DNA from 4 places in the Blastococcus sp. SYSU DS0669 genome. Region 1 is predicted to be linked to each of the others. Evidence: riboswitches for the same ligand, from Rfam matches in the RefSeq annotation. Region 1 holds a riboswitch; each other region holds the start of a gene.
What was found. A riboswitch is a leader RNA that binds a small molecule or an ion and turns the genes downstream of it on or off. The one in region 1 is predicted to bind cyclic di-AMP.
Positions count from the first base shown of each region.

Region 2: it holds a riboswitch for cyclic di-AMP, as region 1 does, so the genes downstream of both, ACI792_RS13450 (peptidoglycan DD-metalloendopeptidase family protein) here and ACI792_RS19845 (hypothetical protein) in region 1, are expected to answer to the same signal.
Region 3: it holds a riboswitch for cyclic di-AMP, as region 1 does, so the genes downstream of both, ACI792_RS11705 (C40 family peptidase) here and ACI792_RS19845 (hypothetical protein) in region 1, are expected to answer to the same signal.
Region 4: it holds a riboswitch for cyclic di-AMP, as region 1 does, so the genes downstream of both, ACI792_RS13630 (LysM peptidoglycan-binding domain-containing protein) here and ACI792_RS19845 (hypothetical protein) in region 1, are expected to answer to the same signal.

Region 1 is NZ_JBJHAE010000032.1:19,080-21,270, forward strand. Features, by position in the region: gene ACI792_RS19840 (bifunctional 3'-5' exonuclease/DNA polymerase) at 1-556, shown strand, start outside; cyclic di-AMP (ydaO/yuaA leader) riboswitch at 720-846, shown strand; gene ACI792_RS19845 (hypothetical protein) at 1,117-2,001, shown strand.
Region 2 is NZ_JBJHAE010000012.1:73,344-75,534, forward strand. Features, by position in the region: gene ACI792_RS13440 (response regulator) at 109-564, shown strand; tRNA gene ACI792_RS13445 (tRNA-Ile) at 603-676, opposite strand; cyclic di-AMP (ydaO/yuaA leader) riboswitch at 846-977, shown strand; gene ACI792_RS13450 (peptidoglycan DD-metalloendopeptidase family protein) at 1,011-2,191, shown strand, end outside.
Region 3 is NZ_JBJHAE010000009.1:92,157-94,347, reverse strand. Features, by position in the region: gene ACI792_RS11715 (Rieske 2Fe-2S domain-containing protein) at 1-321, shown strand, start outside; gene ACI792_RS11710 (hemerythrin domain-containing protein) at 318-800, shown strand; gene ACI792_RS11705 (C40 family peptidase) at 858-1,376, opposite strand; cyclic di-AMP (ydaO/yuaA leader) riboswitch at 1,392-1,549, opposite strand; gene ACI792_RS11700 (helix-turn-helix domain-containing protein) at 1,837-2,191, opposite strand, start outside.
Region 4 is NZ_JBJHAE010000012.1:110,954-113,144, reverse strand. Features, by position in the region: gene ACI792_RS13635 (class I SAM-dependent methyltransferase) at 1-178, shown strand, start outside; gene ACI792_RS13630 (LysM peptidoglycan-binding domain-containing protein) at 281-1,132, opposite strand; cyclic di-AMP (ydaO/yuaA leader) riboswitch at 1,197-1,335, opposite strand; RNA gene rnpB (RNase P RNA component class A) at 1,563-1,964, opposite strand.

The DNA.
Region 1 (2,191 bases):
CGCCGCGGGCACCGTGGCCACCCGGGCCGACGCCAAGCTCGGCATCCTCGGCGCGATGTACGGCGGCACCCGGGGTGAGAGCGGGCGCATGATGCCCCGGCTGGCGCGCCGCTACCCCCGCGCCATCGGGCTGGTGGAGGACGCCGCCCGCGCCGGGGAGCGCGGCGAGGTGGTGCACACCCTGCTCGGCCGGGGGTCGCCGCGGCCCGGGGCGTGGCCGCACGAGGAAGGGGACCGGGCCCGCCGCGCCTGGGGCCGGTTCACCCGCAACTTCGTCGTCCAGGGCACGGGCGCGGAGTGGGCGCTGTGCTGGCTGGCCGACCTCCGCAACCGGCTGTGGCGGCTCGGGGACGGCGACACCGTCGGCGCGCGGCCGCACCTGGTGTTCTTCCTCCACGACGAGGTGGTGGTGCACACGCCCGAGCACCTGGCCGACGAGGTGGCCGAGGCGGTCCGCGCCGCCGCGGCGACCGCCGGGCGGCTGCTGTTCGGCGCCTTTCCCGTCGACTTCCCGCTCGACGTCGCCGTCGTGCGGTCCTGGGCGGACGCCGGCTGACGCGCGCCCGCGCTACACCACCGACCGGGCCGGCGGCCCACCGCGACACACGTCACGTCCTGGAAATCGGCGCCTGCGGATTGTCACGACTGCATAACGACGGTTACGGTGGCTGCGCCCCGGTCGGTCGTTCTCTCCCCGCCAGGGGAGGTCCGCCGGGCGCCGCCGAGCCGTCCTCCGGGACGGGCCGGGGACCCACCGCAGCACTGGGGTGAATCGCGCGCCGGCCACGTGACGGCGCGGGTAGGGCGACTTCCTGCGCCCGAATCCGTCAGCTAACCCGGTAGGCGGCACCACGGAAGAAACGGAGAGCCGCCCCGAATGGCGCGCCCCTGCACCGCCGCACGACCCTGCGCCCGCCGGCACCGCCGCCTCCGGGCCCGTCCGCGGATCTGATCGCACGCGCCGCCCGGCGCCCCGCCGGTCGCCCGCCGACCCGCACCGGCCTCCCCGCCGCTGCGTGCCGGCCCCGCGACCCGCGCCCGGGCCCGCTGTCCGCATCCTCCGCGGTCCGCCGTCACCGGCCGACCGCGCCCCACACCCCGGAGCACCCGAACACCATGGACCCCCGCACCACCACCGGCCGACGCGGCCGGCTCGCCCTCCACCGCCCGCCGGCGTCCGTCCGCCGGCCGGCCCTCTACCTCGCCGTCGCGGTCGCCGGCGCCGTCCTGGTCAACGGCCTCGTCGGTACCGACCCCGCCGTCCAGGCCGGGGCCACCACCTCCGAGTCCGTCAGCGTCGCCCAGGAGCTGGGCCTCTCCGCGCAGTCGGGCCCCGTCGACGTCACCGAGGACCTCCAGGCGCTGGAGGACCTGGCGGCCAGCCGCAGCACGCGCGAGGCCGACCAGGCCGCCGCGCAGCAGGCCCAGGCCGCCGCCGACCAGGCGGAGCTGGACCGGCAGAAGGCGGAGGCGGAGGCCGTGGCCCGCGCCGAGGCCGAGAAGAAGGCGGCCGAGGAGGCCGCGGCGGCGGAGGCCGCGGCGGCCGAGCAGGCCCACGAGCACGCCCCGGCGGCCCCGGCCAGCCCGACGCAGCAGGCGCGGGCGGCAGCCACCGCCGCCGCCTCGGTGGCGGCCTCCGCCGTCGCCCGCATCACCAACAGCTCCGGCAGCGTGCGCCCGCAGGTCCAGGCCGCGGCCGACGCCGTGGTCAGCAACGTGCCCGGCGCCGCGGGGATCACCCTGGGCGGCACCCGGCCCAGCGCCGCCGACCCGGGCGGGCACCCCTCGGGGCTGGCGCTGGACTACATGGTGATGTCGAACGCCGCCCTCGGGGACGCCATCGTCGAGTACCACCGCGCGCACTGGGCCGAGCTCGGCGTGGACTACCTCATCTGGGAGCAGCGGATGCTCTCCTCGCCGGGCGGCTCCTGGCAGGCCATGGAGGACCGCGGCAGCGGCACGGCGAACCACTTCGACCACGTGCACGTCAACTACAACTGAGCACTCCCGCAGCGGCTCCCAGGTGACCCGGCGGATCCCGGCCGGGTGCCTGCGTGCTGTCCCTCTCGGAGCGGATCCCCGCGGCCGGTAGGGCGGTCGGCCCGGCCGACCGCCGCTCGCAACCTCGTCGGGCGTGTCGCGGTTCAGGCCCCCTCGTGGTGGGCACCCATGAGAGGCGCACGGGCACGCG
Region 2 (2,191 bases), on a different contig from region 1:
CCGGTGACGGCGACCGGGCGCGGCACGGCCCTGCACGGCAGCCGGGAAGGCGCGCACGCGGTCCGCGCGTTCCGTGACGCACGGGGGGCACGGAAGGCGGGACGAGAGGTGTCCGAGATCCGGGTGGTGGTCGTGGACGACCACCCCTTCCTGCGGGAAGCGCTCACCGAGCTGCTCGAGGCGGCCGGCGGCATCGCCGTGGTCGGGCAGTGCGCGGACGGGACGGAGGTCGCCGACGCCGTGCGGCAGCTGCGCCCCGACGTCCTGCTCCTGGATCTGCAGATGCCCGTGATGGACGGCCTGACGGCGGCCCGTGGTGTGCGGACCGCTCACCCGGAGGTCCGCATCGTCTTCCTCACCGGCGGCCTCGACCCGGCCAGCGTCCGCGAGGCCCGGGCGATCGGCGCAGCCGGCTACCTGCTGAAGGACGACGATCCCGCCGAGCTCTCCGGTCACATCCGGGCCGTCGCGGCCGGCGGCTCGGCGTGGCACCCGCGCGCCGCGGCACTGCTCGGCGACGAGCCCGGGACGGCGGACCCCGAACCGCACGACCCGGGAACGTGACACTCCTCATGTCCGGGCCTCGCCCAGAGGGCGCCGAGTGGGGCGGGTGGGGCTCGAACCCACGACCCAGGGATTATGAGTCCCATGCTCTGACCGGCTGAGCTACCGCCCCGGCTCTAGCAGCCTGCCAGACGCCGGTACGTCACCCGCGTCGCGACTCGGGACCCGAGTGGCGGACCGAGATGGTTCGTTATGCGCCTGTGACATATCCAGGTTTAGCTTGTACCGTCTCTCGCGGCCCACCCGATCCCGCTCCCGAACCCGGGGGCTCGGGCGGGCCCCGCCGAACTCCGCGGTCTGACCGCCGCGGGGACCGGGGACCCATGTTCTCTGGGGTGAATCCCGCCTGCGCCTCCACGGGCAGGCTGGTAGGGCACGTTCCGGCCCGAACCCGTCAGCTGACCTGGTAGGCGGACCGAGGAACGGAGACCGTCGCCTTGGCGACCATGCACCACCTGCGCCGCAGCCTGCGGCGACCACGCCGCGCCGCCGGCCGGGCGACCATCGCCCTCACCGCGCTGCTGGCCCTGTCCCTGATCGGGACGCAGTCCTCGTCGGCGGCCCCGAGTGGAGCGCAGAGCGAGCACGACCGCGTCGCCGCCGAGGTCGCGACGATCGAGCAGCGCGTCCGCGAGGCCGAGGAGCGGCTGCAGCAGATGACGCTGCAGGCCGAGGAGGCCAGCGGCGCCGTGCTCACCGCCCAGGCCGAGCTCGACCGCGCCAGGCAGCACGCCGACGCGATCGCCGCCGAGCTCGCCGCCGTCCGGGAGGCCGTCGGCCGCACCCAGGACGACGTCGCCACCCTGGGCCGGGAGGCCTACATGGGCAGCGACGAGGCGTTCACCGAGCTCGAGATGGTCCTGCACGCCGAGGGCCCGGGTGAGCTGCTGCAGCAGGCCGCGACGCTGGATCTGCTCGGCGAGGACCGCGCCCGGGTCCTGGAGGAGCTGCGGATCGCCGAGGCGCGCGAGGCACGGCTCGACCAGGAGGCCAAGGCCGCCGTCGCCGAGCGCGACGCCGCCGCCCGCACGGCGCAGGAGGCCCAGGGGGAGGCCGACCGTCTGCTCGCCGCGGCGCAGTCCGAGTTCGACGCCTTGACCGCGGAGAAGGCCAGCCTGGACCAGCAGCTGCGGGACGCGGAGATCCGGCTGCTCGAGGTCAGGGGCGCCGAGGACGCCGCCCGCGCGTACGACGCCGCGCAGGCGGCGGAGCAGGCCGCGGTCATGACGGTGGCGGCCGCGCCGGGTGGTAGCGGTGCCGCGCTCACCCAGGGCCGGGTCACCTCCTGCTACGGGGCGCGCTGGGGCACGATGCACCTCGGCGTGGACATCGCCGCGCCGATCGGCACCCCGATCTACACGCCCGAGCCGGGCGTGGTGCTGCAGGCCGGGCCGGCCAGCGGCTTCGGGCTCGCCGTCGCGATCCAGCACCACGACGGGGTCATCACCGTCTACGGGCACGTGAACCAGTTCTTCGTGTCACCGGGGCAGGTCGTCAGCGGCGGGCAGCAGATCGCCGAGGTCGGCAACCGCGGCCAGTCCACCGGTCCGCACCTGCACTTCGAGGTGCACCGCGGCGGCCTCTACGCCGACCGGACGAACCCCGTCCCGTGGCTGGCGCAGCGCGG
Region 3 (2,191 bases), on a different contig from region 1:
GACGGCGAGCCGTTCGGCGTCGACGCCGACGGGGTGCCGGTGGTGCTGATCCGCACCGAGGACGAGGTGCGCGCGCTGGGCGGGCGCTGCCCGCACCTGGGCGGCCCCATGGCGGAGGGGTGGCTGCACCGGGACGAGCTGGTGTGCCCGTGGCACGGGTCGCGGTTCGACCTCGACACCGGGGAGCCGGCGCAGGGGCCGTCCACGGCGCCGCTGCCCTGCTACGACACCCGCGTCCGCGACGGCGCGGTGGAGGTGCGGCGGCGGGCCCGCTGGCGCACCCCGACGGCCGTGACCACGGTGGAGGAGGCGTCCCGGTGAAGGCCGACGAGGTATTGATCGCGCACCACGACGTGCTGCGCGGGCTGCTGCGCGAGCTGGCGGAGACGACCGAGGGGCAGGCCGCCCGCCGGGAGGAGCTCCGGGACGAGTTCCTGCGCGAGATCGAGATCCACGCCCAGATCGAGGACGAGCTCTTCTACCCCGCCGTCCCCGACGTCTCCCCGTTGCTGGCCCTCGCGCACGCCGAGCACCGGCAGATCGACGACCAGGTCGCCACCGTCATGCGCATGGACGTCACCGACCCGGAGTTCGCCACCGAGGTGCGCATGCTGGAGAAGACGGTGCGCCACCACACGATGGAGGAGGAGGAGCGGATGTTCCCCCAGTCGCACGCGCTGGGGGAGCAGCGCCTCGAGGAGCTCGGTGAGCAGCTGCGCGCGCGGAAGCAGGAGCTGGCCGAGTCCGGCGGGATGCGGCTGATCATCCGGCTCAAGCGCGCCACCCTGCGCCACGTGTAGCCGCGCGGCGGGCCCCCGGTCGTGCGCGGACGACCTGGGACCCGCCGTCGCAGGCGCTCAGACGATGCGGCGCGCGGTGTTGTAGCCCCACATGCTGTCGACGGGCACGACCGCGACCGGGTTGCCGAAGGTCGAGGAGTGCACCATCAGGCCGTCGCCGATGTACATGCCGACGTGGCCGACCGGGTCGTAGAAGAAGACCAGGTCGCCGGGCTGCAGGGAGGCCCGGTCCACGTAGTGGCCGGCGGTCGACTGGGCGCGGGAGGTCCGCGGGATCTCGATGCCCGCCGCCTGGTAGGCCGACCAGGTGAGACCGGAGCAGTCGTAGCCCCCCGGGCCGGTGCCGCCCCAGATGTAGGGCTTCCCCTGCTGCGCCAGTGCCGTGTCGACGGCGACCTGCGCGGCGTGGTTGGGGGCGACGGCGGTGGTGGTGACGACGGTGCCGGTGCCGCCGCCGCCGTCACCGGTGGAGGCGGTGGCGGTGAACGGGGTGAGGGCGATCCCCGCACCGGTGAGGAGCGCGAGCGCCGCTCCGCGGAGCGAGCGACGGGTGGTGGTCGTGCGAGTGGTCGTCATGGACGACGGTTTCTCCTGTTCTCCGACAACCGCCTACCGGGTGAGCTGACGGGTTCGGGCGGGGAACGCGCCCGGCGCCCCGGACAGGCCGGTGGCGCTTCACCCCACTACTGCGGTGGGTCCCCGGTCCGGGCTCCGGCGTGCGCCGGCGCCCGGTTCGGCGGTGTCCGTCCGGGTGTCACCGGGGGCGGTGACGGGGGAGCCCGGCCGGACCGGCGACGACGCTAGGTCGGTCACGGAAAGGTCACAAAGCGGCCGACACGCCACCCGTGGGGGTCGCGGGGCGGAGTCCGCGCGGGGGCTCCGGACCGCGACTCGCGAGCCGACCACGGGAGATCCGTCGGCCCCGGACGGGCCGCCTCGGCACCGGGTGACCGACCGTGTGCGGCCCTGTACTTCTCCGGACGGCGGCGCTCCTGCACTCTGCGTGCTCGTCCACTCCGACCTCGTAGCCAATTCCTCAGCCGACGTCGCAGCCGCACAGGCAGTCCTCGACGTGCACCGGCCGGCCGCTCCGGTCGTCGAGCTCGTCGCATGCCGGTGGGCACGCGCACGACCAGCCGTCGTCGAGGTGCCGGAAGGCTCCCGACTCGAATCGCCGCCGGAGCTCCTCCTGCCGCCGTCGGGCGGCGGCCGCCCGACGGGCCGCGGTGCGCTCCTCCGGGGAGTCGCCGGGCCGGGGGACGAGGTGGTCGTCCGGGCGGTCGCGCTCGCGGTCGGCGGGGTCCACCCAGGGGCATCGACGGTCGAAGGTGTACGTCGGTCGTGGTCGCCGGGGCTGGTGCTCCCACCGCGAGGCGCGCTCCTCGCTCAGC
Region 4 (2,191 bases), on a different contig from region 1:
CATCCGGACGGCAGGGTTCGGCGACATCACCGTCACCAGCGGGGGGTCGACCTGGTACGTGGGCCTGCGGAAGGTGGCGCACCGGGTCGAGACCGCGCTGCTGTGGGCGATCGGGCTGCGGCCGCGGGCGGAGTCGGGCGAGGGCATCTGCACCTTCGTCACCGCCGTCGCCGTCTGACCGGTCGGCCGGGGCTGACCGGCGTACGACAGCACCTCGACGGACGAGCGCCCCCCACCCGGGGATCCGGGCAGGGGGCGCTCGTCGTCGTGCGGTGTGTGGTTACGGCAGGAAGGCCACGTGCGGGTGGTCCATGTGATTGGCCGTGGGCGAGCCACGGTCCTCCATGCCCTGCCAGGCCCAGCCGGTCCACGTACCGGCGATCCGCTGCTCCCAGATCACGTACTCCACGCCGAGCCGGGCCGCGTTGTCGATCACGTACTGGGCGACGGCGTCACCCTTGGCCGAGTCGGCGTAGACCATGAAGTCGGCCGCGAGGCCCGCGGTGGGGCTGTGGCCGGGGCGGGTGAGCACCGTCCCGACGCCGTGCACCTCGGCGATCTCCTGGACGTCGGGGCGGACGTGCGCGTCCCACTGGTCGTAGGCCGCCGAGGTCGCCGCCGGGGCCGGGACGGGGGCCGGGGCCGGGGCCGGTGCGGGAGCCGGGGCGGGCCGCTCGTCCCGGCTGGCGCGCTCGGGAGCCAGTCCCCCGCCGCTGAGGGCGAGGACCTGACCGACCCGCAGCACGTTCGCGTCGGGGCCGATGACGCCGAGGTTCAGGGCGTGCAGGTCCTGCCACGTGGTGCCGTGGCGGGCCGCGATCTTGCCGAGCGTGTCGCCGGCGACCACGGTGTACGACCCCGTCGCGACAGCAGGCGCCGCCGCCGGCGCGACGCCGCCGCCGATGGTGAGGACCTGGCCGACGCGGAGCAGGTTGGGGTTCCCGCCGATCGTGTCGCGGTTGGCGTCGTAGATGCTGCGCCAGGTGGTGCCGTGCTCGGCCGCGAGCTTGCTGAGGGTGTCGCCGGGGCTGACCGTGTGCGCGCCGGGGTGGGCGGCCGCGGAGCCCATGGTCCCGAGGGTGAGGGCCGAGGCCGCGGCGAGGACGACGGCCGGGTACGCCACGGTGGTCATGGCGCGGTTGCGGGAGGGACGACGGTGCCGCCCCACGGTGCGATGGCTGTTGGGCATGGAGTGGTGAGCCTCTCGCCGCCTGCGGGGTTAGCTGTCGGGTTCGGGCGAGAGCTGCCCGGCCGCGCATGGCGCGGCTTCACCCCGAGGTCCCGGAGGGGCCACGAACGGTGGGTCCCCCGCGCCTGCCCGTGCGTCTATGACTCCGGGGTGGCCGTGGGCAGGTTCGGCGGGCGGCCATCCGGGCCCGCCGATCGGCGGACGGAGGGAACGGTAGGTATCAGGATCGGCTCGCCACAGGCCGGACCGGTCCTTTTCGAGAACTCTCCGCACGGCCGCACGGCGCGTCACCAACCGTGCGCGCAGCGCCTCCGTTCACCCGTCCGGGTGACGTCCCGACCGCACCGGCCGGTGGCCGGCGTCGGGCGGGGGACGGACGAGTCGGCCTGTACGCCGGGTTCTGTCCACGGGTGCCTTGCGGCCTCCCGATGGGCGGTCATCCATCTAGGCCTGCCGTTGCCGGCAGGCTCCAGCGGTCTACCCGCAGGCTCGGGCGGGCCGCCCTCGAACGCCTGCGCGGAACGGCGGCGAACCGCCGTTCCTTCTTGACCTAGCTCCGGGTGGGGTTTACCGAGCCACGCCGGTCACCCGGCGTGCTGGTGGTCTCTTACACCACCGTTTCACCCTTACCGGCGCGAACGCCGGCGGTCTGTTTTCTGTGGCACTGTCCCGCGGGTCACCCCGGGTCGCCGTTAGCGACCACCCTGCCCTGTGGAGCCCGGACGTTCCTCGGCGACGGGGTCTCCCCCGCCGACGCGACCGCCCGGCCGACTCGTCCGTCGTGCCCTGGAGTGTAGGGCGCCCGGCACATGGAACCCGCAGCGCGCGGGTACATGCCGTCGATCCCCGCACCACCCGATGGAGGAGGACGTCATGGGACTGATCTCAGGGCTCGTCAAGGCCAACCTGCTCAAGCGACTGCTGAGCCGTTTCAGTCGCCGCGGACGCTGATGGCCTGCAGAGCGGACGCATCCCGACCGCGGTGATCCAGCATCCGCTGCG